3 regions of the Pseudoalteromonas sp. APC 3495 genome follow, and region 3 is predicted to be linked to each of the others. Evidence: predicted binding sites of a transcription regulator. Region 3 holds the regulator's gene; each other region holds the start of a gene.
The links. Region 3 encodes sigma-54, which starts transcription at its own class of promoters, with help from an activator protein. Its sites were predicted from a motif close to GTTGGCACGNNNNTNGNNT; they were not measured.

Region 1 (5,010 bases), on a different contig from region 3:
AAGAATTTAAAACTTAAAAAGAGGTGGTTTTAATATGTTGCAATTTGGGCTTACAATCATCAGCTCGGACGGCATTCTAAGTGATCTAGAGCGAAGTGAAGATTATACTTTGGTTTGTATTTTACTATGAAGCCACAAAATGCCTCTGCACAGCAAGAGCAGATCCGCTCAACAGTCTATTATTTGAGTTAAATGGGACTGGTGGGGGTAAAAAACGCAAAATGCGGCATAGCTTAAAAGCAAATGCCGCAAAGGGAGATTAATTAAAATGCTGAGCAGTTAGTGCTGTTTTATAGTAAATAACTCATAGCCTTTTAATGCAGGCACTTGCGCAGCAAGTTGAGTTTCTTGTTGTGCGATTTCAACAAAGTCACCACACAGTGTATTTGCACGCTGTTCAAGTTTTTTTGCATGGAGCTCTACTTTTTCTTCTATTTGTGCGCCCATATTTTCCATGCGCTCTTCAAAGGCTTGCATGTCGCCACCTGAACCCATTAGCTCAGAGCCTAATGCTACTAAAATACTGCCCATTGATTGCATTACGGCCGACTCAACGGCAGTTTCTATTTGTTGTTCAAACTGCTGTTCAAAGTTTTCACCAAACTGAGTGAAGCTTTGCTGGCCCATGACAAATGTACCTTGTTGGTAAAAGGTACCCTCTACTTCTTGTTGAATATCGTCCATTAAGGTAGCAATGTTATCGAGGCCATCAATATTAAATGCATTGGCGACTTCTTCTAATGCAACGCCCGCAATTTTAACGCCATCAAGTGCAATGTTGGCTACTTCAGGTAATTGCGCACGTAAATTATCTGTGTAGTTGGTCAGTGCTTGGCGCTGAGCGCTATTTAATGCTACTTGCTCGCCATTGATCGACAACTCACCTTGAGTGGTAAAAGTCATACGTTGATTGTTGGCTTTAAAAATTTCTAATTCACTTGGCTTTATACGTACATCGTTTTTAAACTCAACTTTACATTCGTCGTTACTAAATGTAATTGAAGAGCTGTTATCGTTATGAGCCATGGCGACGGGGGCGCACATAATTGCGCTAACTAATAATAATTCTTTCATGTTTATTCTCTGTTTTTTGATGATGATAATTAACTTATAACAAGTTTGGTGCCAATAGTTTTTAGTGTTTAAAAACAGTGGTTTGTGATTTTTAAGGTGCTTTGAAGTTGAAAGTAAAGTTATTAAAAAAGCTAAAATTTGGTCAAAATAACCAACAGTTAAATGATAATAAATAAAATTTATCGATACGATAAAAAACTCTCACTTTCCACAATTCAAATTTAGCGCTATTTATTCACAATACTGACACAGAGACTATTTAGGATAGCGATGTGGCTTTATTTTGACGTAAATTTGTACAATGAATTTGCGTTGAACATTTTAATTTCACCAATTATCGCGATACAAGAATCCGTAATTGGTCTCAAACACTTTATGGAGTGGGTTGTGGGTAAGACATTTAGTTACGATGCGCTAGATGATGATTTTGTTGAAGACGAATACGAAATGGTCGGGCGTAATCAACACGACAAGAAAAAGCAAAAGGTGAAAAGAAAGTTAGAGGATTACCTTGAGCAAAAACGCTTGCGTAAAAACCTAGGTGAAGATGACTTAAACGATTATATTGATTAGGTTGTCGCTAGTACAAATCAGTGCCGACATATTAGCTTTTAACTGCTACTTAGTTAGTATTTAGAGCTCTGTGGGTTGGTAATAAAGAGGCTTTATGCCTCTTTATAATTTTTAAGCCTCAAACTTTAGCTGCGAGCAATGCTTTTTCAATTACTTTTTCTAGTTTTTCAGGTTTAGTAAAGGGCGCGTAGCGCTTAATCGGTGAGCCATCTGCATTAATCAAAAATTTTGTGAAGTTCCACTTAATTTTTCGTGTCAAAAACCCCGGCAATACAGATTTTAAATAGCGAAAAACCGAATGTGTATGCTGACCATTAACGTTCACTTTTTCTGCGATTAAAAAACTAACTCCGTAATTTATTAAACAACCTTGTGCTATTTGATTCGCGTCTCCGGGTTCTTGCTGGCCAAATTGGTTACACGGGAAACCTATAATGACTAAACCTTGGCTGGCATACTTTTCGTGTAATGCTTGCAATGACTCGTATTGATAGGTGAATCCACACTCACTTGCGGTATTTACTATTAACACAACTTTACCTACAAACTCTTTAAAATCGATAGGTTGGCCTTGCAGGCTAGTAGCACTTAGTTGATGAAATGGGTGCATATTATTAAGCTATTATTTGTTTATTTGGCATAGTCTAACCTTTGCTTGGTGATTAACAAAGTCGAAATAGTGAACACTGCTATGGCGTTACTGTTAATTTAAAATCAAAAATAACCCCATACCAGCAAGTGTGGTTAGGTAAATATTATGTGTTTTGTAAGCAACTATAATGGCTACAATCGCTGCGCTTAAATAAGGGTTTTGCCAATTTAGATTAATGCCACCATCATTTATAAATACAATCGGCACCCAAATCGCTGTTAGAACCGCAGGTGCACTGAAGCTCAAAAACTGCTGCATTTTAGGCCCTACTTTAAATGGTAGCGCGCGGTGTAAGAATAAATAACGGGTAAAAAAGGTAATACATGCCATAAGTAAAATAGTCGTCATCATGATTTAGCGTCCTTATTTTTTACTATTCTAGTTACAGTGTAACCTGCACTCATTGCTAATAGTGCTGAGCATACCAACCACAGCTCAAAGCCTGTGCTTTTTAATAAAGTGGCACAGATCCCTGCAACAATGACCGTGACAAGAGTGGCTAAATTTTTAACTCCTGGGATAACCAAAGCAATAAAGGTTGCAGCAATCGCAAAGTCGAGTCCTAAATTGGTTAGATCAGGGAGCATAGTGCCGGCTATAATACCGATAAGTGTCCAAATATTCCAAGCAATGTAAAAGCTAAAGCCTGCGCTGAGCGCGTAAATTAGGCGCGTTTGAGTCTGGTAGGCGCGAGGGTGATGCGAAAAAGCAAATAGTTCATCAGTTAAGACAAAGCTGACTGGAAGGCGCCAACGCATGGGTTGCTCAATCACTTTGTGACGAACCGCCAAGCCATATAAAAAATGGCGAGAGCTAATAATAAACGTGGTAAATAAAATGGTTAATAGAGGGGTATTACCAGCAATGAGCTCAATTGCAACCAGCTGCGCCGAGCCTGCAAATACCAGTAGCGACATGGCTTGAGTTTCAAAAGGGGTAAAGCCATTTTGTATTGCCAACGAGCCACATAAAATCCCCCAAGGAATAACGGCTAAACATAATGGCAGCATATCTAAAAAGCCTTTTAGTATCGGTTTTTTAATGGACTGCATGTGTTTTACTCTGCGCACTGGTAGAAAGACTCATTAGGATACCTTAATATTAAGATGCTAAAATAGTTAGCGTTTTAGATGATACTGTTTTTTAGGGAAGGTGCAATGTTCAAGGTAAAAGTGTGGGATGGCTTTTTAAGAAGCTTTCATTGGTTATTAGTATTGAGTATTGCTGCGCTTTATTTTAGTGCTGAAGAGGGCATGATAGAGCTACATTTTGTGGTTGGCTTTTTTACTTTAGCGCTTATCTCAACGCGGATTATATGGGGTCTTATAGGCAGTAAAACGGCAAGAATATCGGCATTACTGCATTCTCCTAAGTCGGTGCTTGCTTCTTTTAGTGGCAAAAAAATAAATGATGTGGGCCATTCTGCACCAGGTAGTTATATGGTGTTATTATTTTTTATACTGATTATTACGCAACTGGTTAGTGGTTTAATGAGCAGTGATGGCATTTTAACTGATGGCCCGTTAGCGCAGTATGTATCGAGTGATACGATTGATTTTGCCAACTGGCTGCACCATATCAATTTTGATATTTTATTTTATGCGATTATTTTGCATGTTGTGGCTATTATTGCTTACAAAATTAAAGGCAAGCCTTTAGTAAAAGCAATGATCACCGGCAATAAAGCACTGCCAACACAAAGCTCAGAGCCTGAGACAAAGTCACCATGGATTGCATGGTTTTTATTGTTACTATTACTGATTTTATTAATGAGTACTTGGGGAAGTGAGCCTTTAAGTTATCTGCTTAGTTAAAAAAATGGCGCTAATACAGCGCCATTTTTATTGTTTAATACACAGAATTTATTAGTCTTTGAATTGCTTATGGCAATCTTTACAGCCTTTAGCCCATGCACCAAATGCTTTACCAATGACCGCTTTGTCACCTGTTTGAGCTGCTACAGCAAGTTCATCAGCATATTGCTGAAACGCTGTCGCTTTTTTCATAAAAGTATCGTTTTCAGACCATACCGCAGGAAGTGCTGATGTATCGCCTTTTTCAGTGCCTGCGTAAAAGGCCTCCCAAGGCATTTTAGATAATGCCGCCGCGTTATTTGCACGCTGTTTGAATTGCTCTGCATCAAAAGGAATTTTACCCTTAAGCATGGCACCCATATCGCCTATTTGAACTGAAATCATAGAAAATGCAGCTTGGCGATACTCAATTGCATCACTCGGCTCTTTAAATGCAGAATTTGCAGATACACTAAGTGCGCATGTAGATAGTAATGCCCCGATAAATACTTGCTTCAATTTCACTTTACTCTACTCCTTTGAGGGTTCTTTAATTATCTTTGTATATTAGCTTAGGCTTTAGTTCAAGGGAAAGCATAGATTATTACTTTGATATTATTAACGGGATTTTAATCGGGCTGATATTATTTTACGGTTTATTGTGAATGTTTGTAAATGCAGTGTTGCTGCTTGTTGTTTGGTTGTGTACATTCAGGTGTCATAAAAATAACCAATGAAGAGCATTTATGAAAAATAATATTTTTAAGCTGTCAGCGTTGTCTGCAGCGATAGTAATTTCGCTATCAGGGTGTGGTGGAAGCGATAATGATAATAACAATACAGTTCCAGTTGTTACTGATGTAGCACCAAAAGCGAGTGATGTTGTCGTTACTGATTTAAAACAATGGGTTCCAGTTA
Region 2 (5,010 bases), on a different contig from region 3:
GCGCGAGTAACATTATTTAGCTCTTCTATAGTACGGGCAAGTTGTTGCTCACGGCCATGTTTAAGGCGCTCACGTTCTAAACGTTGGCTTACCCCAAACCCCATGTCTTGCATAATAATGTCGCTACCTGATGTAGGCCCTTGATCTAAACCTTCACGGGTCATCAATAACTTGATATTTTGATATTCAGTTTCATCCACCGAGACCACATTGCCATCAAGTTGGTAGTCAATTTTTTGTGCATCTAAAAAGTCGAGTGTTTCTATTAACTCTTCAGTTTGCATTTTACCTAAAGGGCGCATATCTGGCTGACGAGCCCAAATAATAACGAAAATAGCAATGGCTAAACAAATAGCTAATGCAACAATCAGGGTAATTTGACGTAAAACATCAACACCGCCAAGGGAACTGAAATAGCCTGATTTTTGCTCTTGTTGATCTTCGTTTTCACTTTGCTCCATCATGCCATCAGCAAGTGCCAGATCTGTAGATTGATTAGATTGCGCCACAATAATTCTCCACTACCTAGTTAAACAGGCATGTTCATAATTTCTTTATAAGACTCAACAAGCTTATTACGAACCTGTACCGTAGCTTCAAATGCCACAGAAGACTTTTGCGAAGCAATCATAGCCTCAGCAAGTGATACGCTTCTGTCGCCATTCTCTACCGCTTTTACTTTTTGCCCTGTGTCTTGCTGAAGCTCATGCACTGTATTAAGGGCATTACTCAACATGTCACCAAACTGTGCTGTAGAGGTTGATTGCACTTGCGTTGGCAAGTTATTAACTTGATTACTACGTGTGGCCTCCGCAGCCATTGATTGCATTTCTTGAAATAAAGCACTGTTTTGAATTTTCATAATTGTCTCTGATAATGCAGTAAACTCTTAAAGAGAATAAAGCACAAAACATGCCAAAAATTAAAACCAATTAAAACAACGCTTTAAGTAAAATAATTAAGCAGTCAGAGTTTTGACAGCCCTAAATTCAAGTGATTGAACTTAGGGCTTATGGGGGTTATGCTGGGAGGGAAATACCTAAATCACGCATTTGTGCTAATTTGTAGCGTAAAGTACGCGGGCTAATACCTAAGGTTTCGGCGACCTCTTTACGTTTTCCTTGGCAGCGTGCCAAGGTTTCTAAAATAATACGATGTTCTTTATCTTTAAGCTCATCTTTGTAACTACCAGTATCGACGGCTAACAAATCATTTTTTTGCTCATCTGCAGGCGCTGCTTTTTCATCATAATAAGCGTTACTGAGACTACTTTTTACAGGCTCAATGTCAGCTTTAGTTTCTGCCACAAAATGCGTTGGGGCTAGATTTTCGATAAAAATAGCATGCTCATCAATACTATTCCCACTGCGTAAAATTAATGCTCGCTGGATAACGTTATCTAGTTCGCGTACGTTACCGGGCCAGCTATGGCTAAGCAGTTTTTGCTCTGCACTGCTATCTAAATACGCCATTGGCTCTTTGCTTTTACTTAAGTGACGTTCAATCAAATGTTTAGCCAGCACAATAATGTCCCCTGGGCGCTCACACAGTGGTCGCCACAGTAAAGGAAACACATTGAGTCGATAATATAAATCTTCGCGGAACTGATTTTCAGCAACGGCCTCTTTTAATTCGCGGTTACTGGTTGCAAGCACACGTACATCTAGCGAAATGGTTTTACGACCGCCTAAACGCTCAACTTCGCGTTCTTGTAATACCCGCAGTAGTTTAGCTTGTAAGCCTAAATCCATTTCGGTAATTTCATCAAGTAAGATAGTCCCACCCTGTGCTTGTTCAAACTTACCCGGGCAGGCCTGAATCGCGCCAGTAAACGCGCCTTTTTCGTAGCCAAACAAAGTAGCTTCAAGCATGTTTTCAGGAATAGCAGCACAGTTAATTGCTACAAATGGTTCATTGCAGCGTTTTGACTTGTCATGAATATAACGCGCCAGTACTTCTTTACCAGAGCCACTTGGCCCAAGCACCATCACACTGGCATCTGATCGAGCAACTTTATTAGCAAGTTCGAGTAATTGAATACTACTAGGGTCGGCGACAATGGGCCCGTCTGTTTCTTTTTCTTTTTCTGGTAAGTAACGACTCACCATATTCAATAGCACTTCTGGTGCAAATGGCTTGGCCATATAATCAATCGCGCCTAAACGCATAGCCTCTACAGCATCATCAATAGTGGCGTAGGCCGTCATCATTAGTACGGGTAAATCAGGGTAATTTAATTTAATACTACGTAATAAATCCAAGCCGCTCATTGCGCCCATTTGTACATCACTGACCACCAATGAAAATGCTTCTTTTTTTAGTAGCACCATGGCTTGCTCGGCACTATTGGCGGCCATACAGGCTATACCTGACATTTCAAGCGTATCAATTAATGCTTCACGAAGTCCGGCGTCATCTTCTACAACTAAAATAGTGTTACTCATTGTGACTCCCCTAATTTAGATGTGACACTAATAGGTAGCAACATACTAAAAATTGCTCCCCCTTGTGGGTTGTTGTCTGCTTCAACACGTCCCTGATGTGCACTGGCCACTGAACTTACAACGGCAAGTCCTAAACCAGTACCTTGGCTTTTGGTGGTATAAAAGGGTTCAAATATTTTTTCAGTTTGTGCTAAATCAAGCCCAGGGCCATTATCACTAACACTAATGCGGACATAATCAGGGTCTTGCATATCACGCAAAGCACTAAGATGTACTTGTGCACCACTGCCAATGACTTGAATACTATTATGAATTAGGTTTTGAATTGCGCTTGCCAATGCTGTTTTGTTACCCATAATTTCAATATCAGGCTCAGGTAAGCTCACATTTAATTCGCTATCATTGAGCGCTACCATAGCATCGGCACCGGCTTTAACTTCACTTAGTAGCTGTTGCATCGACACTTGCTCAACAACTTGCTGATCACCACTTTTAGCAAATAACAGCATGTCGTTTACTTGGGTTTCTAAATCTTTTAAACGTGACATTAATTTAGTATGAAAACTGCCGCGAGACGCTTCGGGTAAGCGTTTTGAGCCTAAATTTGCGGCATACAACATAGCCGCTGATAACGGTGTGCGTACTTGATGAGCTAAAGACGCAACCATTTTACCTAAGGCACTTAAACGCTGCATATGCGCGACTCGCTTTTGTAAGCGTCGGGTTTCGGTTAAATCGGTCATTAGTATAAGTTGCCCAGGCTCAGGCGCGAGTGCAGTAATATCGAGCTTAATTAAGCGTCCATCTTTTAACGACACTTCATGACCATCATCTTGATGAGGACGAAATGAGCGCTGAATAACGCTAAACCACTTCTCTCCTTCTAATGGCTCGCCGAGCATATCTATGGCAATTTGATTCGCTTTGGCGATCATTCCTTTACCATCGAGTACAATCACGCCCGCAGGCATGGTATCAACCAGATGAGAGAGCCAACTTGCTTGTTGACGCAAATCACTCAACTCACCAACATACTCCTCTTGCAGTAAACATGGGTTATACTGATTAGCAGAAATAAACTGAGGTTTTAGCACACTTGCAAGGGCCATAATCAACTCTCTAAATTAATGTAGATGTAGTGGCTAATGCACAATATGTACCAAAATTATTTCATAATAATATCAACAATTTAAATAGTTAAAATACGTGCCGTAAAAATGACGCGCTAAGGAATAAGCATGAAAGAAGAAGCTCAGTGTCGCTGTCCATGGTTAGATACTTCAAAACCCGACTACGTGGATTACCATGACCATGAATGGGGCGTACCTGTGTATGACGATCACCTACTTTTTGAGTTTTTAACGTTAGAATCGGCACAAGCAGGGTTAAGTTGGTACACCATATTAAAAAAGCGCGCTAATTATAAAAACGCCTTTGCAAACTTTGATGTAAATAAAGTAGCGGCCTTTACTGAGCAGGACCTAGAAACATTAATGCAAAATGAGGGAATTGTTCGCAACCGCTTAAAAATAGCCGCAACAATTAATAATGCAAAGTGCTTCATTGCTATTCAAAAAGAGTTTGGCAGCTTTAGTGATTACCAGTGGCGGTTTGTTGGCAATAAACCTCAGGTAAACGATTTAGAGACGCTTGCGGATTACCCTGCAGTTACTGAAGCATCAACGTTATTTGCAAAAGATTTAAAAAAGCGCGGTTTTAAGTTTTTAGGCCCAACCACAGTGTATGCCTACATGCAGGCGTGTGGAATGGTTAACGATCATAGTAATAATTGCTTTAGAAAAGAAGAAGTTAAAAAGCTAGGCTAGGTGGGGTTACGGGTTACGAGACGCGGGGTTAACCCGCTGACAAGTATAGCGCCGAGTTTGCATTAAACGCGGTGTTTAGTTTTTCTAACCTAATACCTGAAACCTGCCCTTAGCTCTCAATCTCTCGATAGGTTATATTTTTTCATTTTTTCGACCAGAGTGGTTCGCCTTACGCCAAGCACTTCAGCAGCACGGGCTACAACGTAATCAAAACGTTCCAGAGCCTGAGTTATTAAGTTAATTTCAAGCTCAGCTAAGTACTCTTTAAGCTCAATACCTTCATCGGGCAATAAACCAGGTGCGGCCTGAGCAAAGTCATCTTCTAGATCTATTTCATCTTCGCTAAATCCGCCACTAAAAATATCATTAAAGGCATCACGCTCCATCAGCTCTTCTGGGTACTGTGGCTCATAGGCTTCAACTTCAATGTAGCGGTATTTATTGGGTAAATCAGGGACATCCACCACCTTGTCTGGGAACATAATAACCATACGCTCAACTAAGTTAGCGAGCTCACGAATATTACCCGGCCAAGCATGTTCTTTTAAACTATCAATAGCACGCTCTGTAAACTTAGCAGTAGTACCACTTTGCTCATTTACACGGCGCATAAGCTCTTTAAGTAGTAAAGGAATGTCTTCTGCGCGTTGAGCAAGAGATGGGCTCTCAATAGGAAAAACATTTAAACGATAGTATAAATCTTCTCGGAACGAGCCTTTTTCTATCATGTTTTCAAGATC
Region 3 (5,010 bases):
GATCGTCACTGTCTAAATAAAATACCGTTGGTTTAGTAAAACCAGGTAAATATTCAATGATTTCATTAAACTGCTGTTGCTCTTTAGGTAGGTTACGTACATCAACACTCACGGCAATTTTATTATAACTGTCGGAAACACTGCGCACTAATGATGGTAATAAATTAAGAGGAATATTGTCTACACAATAATAACCTAAGTCTTCCACAACGCGTAACGCCACAGATTTACCTGACCCTGAACGACCGCTTATAATTATTAATTCCATTTATCACCTTTCTTTGTTACTACGATTGACTGACGATAACCTGATATAGTTCGCTATCCGATTTGGCGGCGCGTAACTGTTTACAAAATTCTTTATCATTGAGCTTATCAGCAATCGTGGCTAGCGTTTTCAAATGCTGCTGATTATCGCCATCGGGAACAATTAACGCGACAAAAATGTCAACCGGCCGGTTATCAATCGCATCAAAATTAATAGCTGTTTCGCTCACTAAAATCAAAGCAAGGGGCTCTTGAGCTCCACTCATGCGACCATGTGGAATAGCAATGCCTCGGCCAATGCCTGTACTTCCAAGCTTTTCTCTTGCAGTTAATGCATTAAGAATATCTTGTTGTGTTAAATAGGGCAGCTTATTGTGAGCCAATTCACTGATAAATTCTAAAATTCTTTTTTTACTATTAAAAAGGACCGCAGCTTTACTGCAGTCCTGACAGATAAGTGAGCTTAGTTTCATAGTGTTAGTGTCGAGCAAGTTTCTCTTTGTGTTTAATTACTTGACGATCTAGCTTGTCAATGAGCGAGTCTATAGCGGCATACATATCTTGATGCTCAGTAGAGGCAAAAATCTCAGCGCCACTAACATGAACGGTTGCTTCAGCTTTTTGGTTTAGTTTTTCTACATCGAGAATAACGTGCACATTCGTTATGTGATCAGTGTGCCTCTGTAACTTCGAAAATTTACTATTTACGTAGTCTCTAAGCGAGTCGGTAATATCTACATGGCGACCAGTTAAATTCAGTTGCATAAACATTTTCCTCTTTGTTGTACGCCTTAAATCAAACTTTTACGTTGATTAGACGGGGGAATAGCTAGAGATTCGCGATATTTTGCAATGGTTCTCCTCGCTACTTTAATTCCTTGCTCTGCCAATATATCTGCAATTTTACTATCACTCAATGGTTTAGCTGAGTTTTCTGCAGCGATTAATTTTTTAATTAATGCACGTATTGCTGTTGATGAACATTCGCCACCATTTTCAGTACTTACATGGCTTGAAAAGAAATATTTAAGCTCAAAAATGCCACGTGGTGTATGCATGTATTTTTGCGTAGTAACACGCGATATAGTCGACTCGTGCATTTCCACCATTTCAGCCACATCGTTAAGCACCATAGGCTTCATAGCCTCAGGACCGTGTTCAAAAAAGGCCTGTTGCTGTTGCACAATACAGTTGGTTACTTTAAGTAGCGTGTCATTTCTACTTTCTAAGCTTTTTATAAACCATTTAGCCTCTTGTAAGTGCGAGCGAATAAACTGGCTATCACCACTTGATTTAACCGTACGCGACATAGCTGCATATTGGCTATTTACTCTGATCTTAGGCATGCTATCTGGGTTTAATTCAACTACCCAACGACCTTTAACTTTTTTAACCGACACATCAGGAATAACGTATTCAGACTCTTCTCTAACAATAGTGTCTGCCGGTTTTGGGCTGAGCGTATGAATCAACGTCATGATTTCTTTAAGCTCATCTTCTTTAAGCTTTGTTTTTTTCATCAACGTGCGATAGTCACGTGCAGCAAGTAAATCAATATGATCGGTTAAGATCATTTTTGTTTCGTTTAAAAAAGGTGTGTCTTTATCAAATTGATTTAGCTGAATACACAAGCACTCTTGTAAACTACGCGCGGCTATTCCCACTGGATCAAATAGTTGAATACGCTTTAGTACCGCTTCTATTTCGTCAAGTTCAACTTCATCTTCGCCGTCGTTTTCTTGGTTAAAGCTTTCTAATATTTCTTCACAGCTAAGGGTTAGAATCCCTGAGTCGTCCACAGCTTCTACAATTGCAATAGCTATCGCTTCATCGGTAGGACTAAACGGCGTCAGTTGAAGTTGCCACATTAAATACTCATGCAGCGTTTCAGTCGAAGAGCCTTGATAAATAGATTCATCTTCTGGCATTGGGCCCGATGAAGAGGCAGGCGCAGCGCTCATATATTCATCCCAAGTAACATCCATAGCCATATCATCGCTAATGGTGTCTTTGGTCATTGCTTCGCCGCTATCTTGCTCATCCTCGCTAGGTTTATCGTCAGCTGAGGCACTTAGCGTTAAGTCATCGTTATCGGCTTTTTGTTCGTTTTTACCTGCAGTGTCTTCGCTGTAATCGTGTTCTTCAACTTCAAGCAAGGGGTTGCTATCGAGCGCTTCTTGAATTTCTTGCTGGAGATCCAATGTACTGAGTTGCAATAAGCGAATTGCTTGTTGCAACTGTGGAGTCATTGTAAGTTGCTGGCCCATGCGCAGCTGTAATGATTGCCTCATTTATCTCTAACAATCCTTTTAAATTACGGTCTGTTGACCTTTACGGATTAAAATTTGTTCAAACTAGGGGCGGTTTAATTGCGGCGCGAGGTTTGTAACCTAGTGGGCTAAGTCAAAACCGAGCAAAGCTTCCGCGTCCTGCTCACGCTCCTTACCTACATCCATGTAGGCAACAAAGAGTAAATCGTCCCTAGGCAGAACCCGAAGGGCAGCGCCTGTTTGGCATTGATGCTGCGTTATCGCCTATTTATGGGGAATACCACACCACATAGGCTCTGCCTTGCCTAAATACCAAACAGACTGCTGCAAATTCAACCTTGAAAGGTCAACAGACCTAAGTATGATTAATCTTAGCAGATGCTTAGTGGAATAACACACATATTAGAGCTTGAACTGCTCGCCCAAATAAACATCGCGTACTGTTTTATCGTTTAATACGTATTCAGGAGTGCCTGATGCAATTAACTCCCCATGAGAAACTATGTAGGCTTTTTCACAAACATCAAGTGTTTCGCGCACGTTATGGTCTGTAATAAGTACGCCAATGCCACGGTTTTTAAGATGCTCTATAATCTTTTTAATATCTAATACTGAGATAGGATCAACCCCCGCAAAGGGTTCGTCTAAAAGGATAAATTTAGGGTTTGCTGCTAACGCGCGAGCAATTTCAACGCGGCGACGTTCACCACCTGATAAGGCCATACCTTGGCTGTCGCGGATATGCTGAATGCTAAATTCATCAAGTAAATTATTTAAGGTATCTTCGCGTTGTTGTTTGTTTAATTCTTTACGTGTTTCTAAGATAGCCATTAAGTTTTGATAAACAGTCAGCTTTCTAAAAATAGACGACTCTTGCGGTAGATAACCAATCCCTAAACGCGCTCGGCTGTGCATCGGTAATAAAGTAATATCTTTATCATCAATTGATATTTTGCCTTTATCACTAGGGACAAGGCCTACAATCATATAAAAAGTGGTGGTTTTACCTGCACCATTAGGGCCAAGTAACCCCACAATACTGCCAGCTTCAACCTCTAGGCCAACGTTTTTTACAACTTCACGACCTTTGTAGCTTTTAGCTAATAGCTCTGCTTTTAATGTGCTCATGGTTGGCCTTTATCATCTTCTTTTTTATTTTCAACAGGCACTAAAATAGTGTGTACACGGTCTGTTGAGTTTTCGTCTTTTTCTGCGCTAATTAACTGCTGCTCGATATCGTAAGTGATACTTTTAGCTGTTATTTTTTGACCTGCTTGAGCAATGCTTGCATCGCCGATTAAGGTTAAAAAACGCAGCGACACATCGTAACGCACTTCATTAGCACTGGCGCTCATTATGGTGCCATCAGCTTGTGTTTCTTCAAAATATGCAGGGCTGCCTGTGGCAATTAATAACTGTTTGTTATCGCCTAGGTCATCGCGTTTATGCACTTCTAAACGGTCAGCTGTGATACGGCGATTACCATGAATAATTTCAACATTTTTCTCAAAAATGCCTACGTTTTCTTTTAATTGACCTTCTTGCTTATCTGCACTAATTGAAATTTGATTAGCAGCGGGGGCTTCAGCAGGTTCAGCGCCATTACTGTTAAAAGCAATTAATAGTGAGGGAACAATTAAAATTTTAAATAGGTTATTGGTCATAATATAGGGTTCGCGTATGGTTAATAAGTTTAATCACCTCGGTTTTTAAATCGGCCTCAAGGCCTTTACCTGTGATTTTTAAATTAGGTCCTGTAATAACGACAGGCTGCTGTGATTGCATGGTTAATAGTTTTATATCAACATTGATGGTCTGGGCGGTGATCGTATCGATCATGGCGTTATCTACTAAGTTTTGAGCGGTTACATTACCCTCTAACACCAGTTGACGGTCGTCGTAGAGGGTGGCTTCATCGGCGTTAATACGCCATGTTTGCTGCTCGTTGTATAAAGTGAATATAGGCTTTTCAAAAAAGGTAAAACCGAGTTGTTGATACAGCTCCATTTTTACCGCAGTTACCTTATGGCTCACTTTACCTTGTTCATTATAAGCCGTTTGTTTTAGCTCAATAGCGGTATAATCAGGCTTAGCAATAACTTGTGTTTCTTCGCTTGCAGTAATATCAACCTTAGTAAAATAAGGATACCAGAGCCAAACCATACAGCTTATGAATAAAACGCTCAGTATAATGCGCGCTACATTCATGAACTCGTTCCTTGGCTAGTTAGTGGCTTGTTATTTTCGAGCATAAGTAAGTCTGTCAGCTCTCTTACCGCCCCAAAACCGCCGGGCAGTTGGGTTACATAATGTGATAAACGTTTAATAAGTGGATGAGCATCGTTTACGGCAACCGCAAAACCGACTTGCTCCATTACTGGCATGTCTGGGCCATCATCACCTATATAAGCAATTTGCTCATCGCTAAGCGCTAATTTTTGTTTTAATTCTTGATAGGCTATAAGCTTGTCTT

Region 1: QL984_RS07085 (YggN family protein) is a predicted target of sigma-54. The motif match lies at 1,112-1,130, and genes of this name have one in related genera.
Region 2: fliE (flagellar hook-basal body complex protein FliE) is a predicted target of sigma-54. The motif match lies at 902-920, and genes of this name have one in related genera.

Annotation. Positions count from the first base shown of each region.
Region 1 is NZ_JASDDA010000012.1:19,133-24,142, forward strand. It holds gene QL984_RS07085 (YggN family protein) at 280-1,074, opposite strand; gene QL984_RS07090 (PA3496 family putative envelope integrity protein) at 1,462-1,647, shown strand; gene QL984_RS07095 (glutathione peroxidase) at 1,766-2,257, opposite strand; gene QL984_RS07100 (AzlD domain-containing protein) at 2,351-2,650, opposite strand; gene QL984_RS07105 (AzlC family ABC transporter permease) at 2,647-3,351, opposite strand; gene QL984_RS07110 (cytochrome b/b6 domain-containing protein) at 3,457-4,113, shown strand; gene QL984_RS07115 (cytochrome c) at 4,165-4,617, opposite strand; gene QL984_RS07120 (S8 family serine peptidase) at 4,839-5,010, shown strand, end outside.
Region 2 is NZ_JASDDA010000017.1:28,044-33,053, reverse strand. It holds gene fliF (flagellar basal-body MS-ring/collar protein FliF) at 1-509, opposite strand, end outside; gene fliE (flagellar hook-basal body complex protein FliE) at 530-862, opposite strand; gene QL984_RS08985 (sigma-54 dependent transcriptional regulator) at 1,020-2,444, opposite strand; gene QL984_RS08980 (ATP-binding protein) at 2,441-3,553, opposite strand; gene QL984_RS08975 (DNA-3-methyladenine glycosylase I) at 3,683-4,270, shown strand; gene QL984_RS08970 (sigma-54-dependent Fis family transcriptional regulator) at 4,387-5,010, opposite strand, start outside.
Region 3 is NZ_JASDDA010000009.1:32,250-37,259, reverse strand. It holds gene rapZ (RNase adapter RapZ) at 1-268, opposite strand, end outside; gene ptsN (PTS IIA-like nitrogen regulatory protein PtsN) at 288-740, opposite strand; gene hpf (ribosome hibernation promoting factor) at 745-1,032, opposite strand; gene QL984_RS05570 (RNA polymerase factor sigma-54) at 1,059-2,558, opposite strand; gene lptB (LPS export ABC transporter ATP-binding protein) at 2,940-3,665, opposite strand; gene lptA (lipopolysaccharide transport periplasmic protein LptA) at 3,662-4,201, opposite strand; gene lptC (LPS export ABC transporter periplasmic protein LptC) at 4,191-4,745, opposite strand; gene kdsC (3-deoxy-manno-octulosonate-8-phosphatase KdsC) at 4,742-5,010, opposite strand, start outside.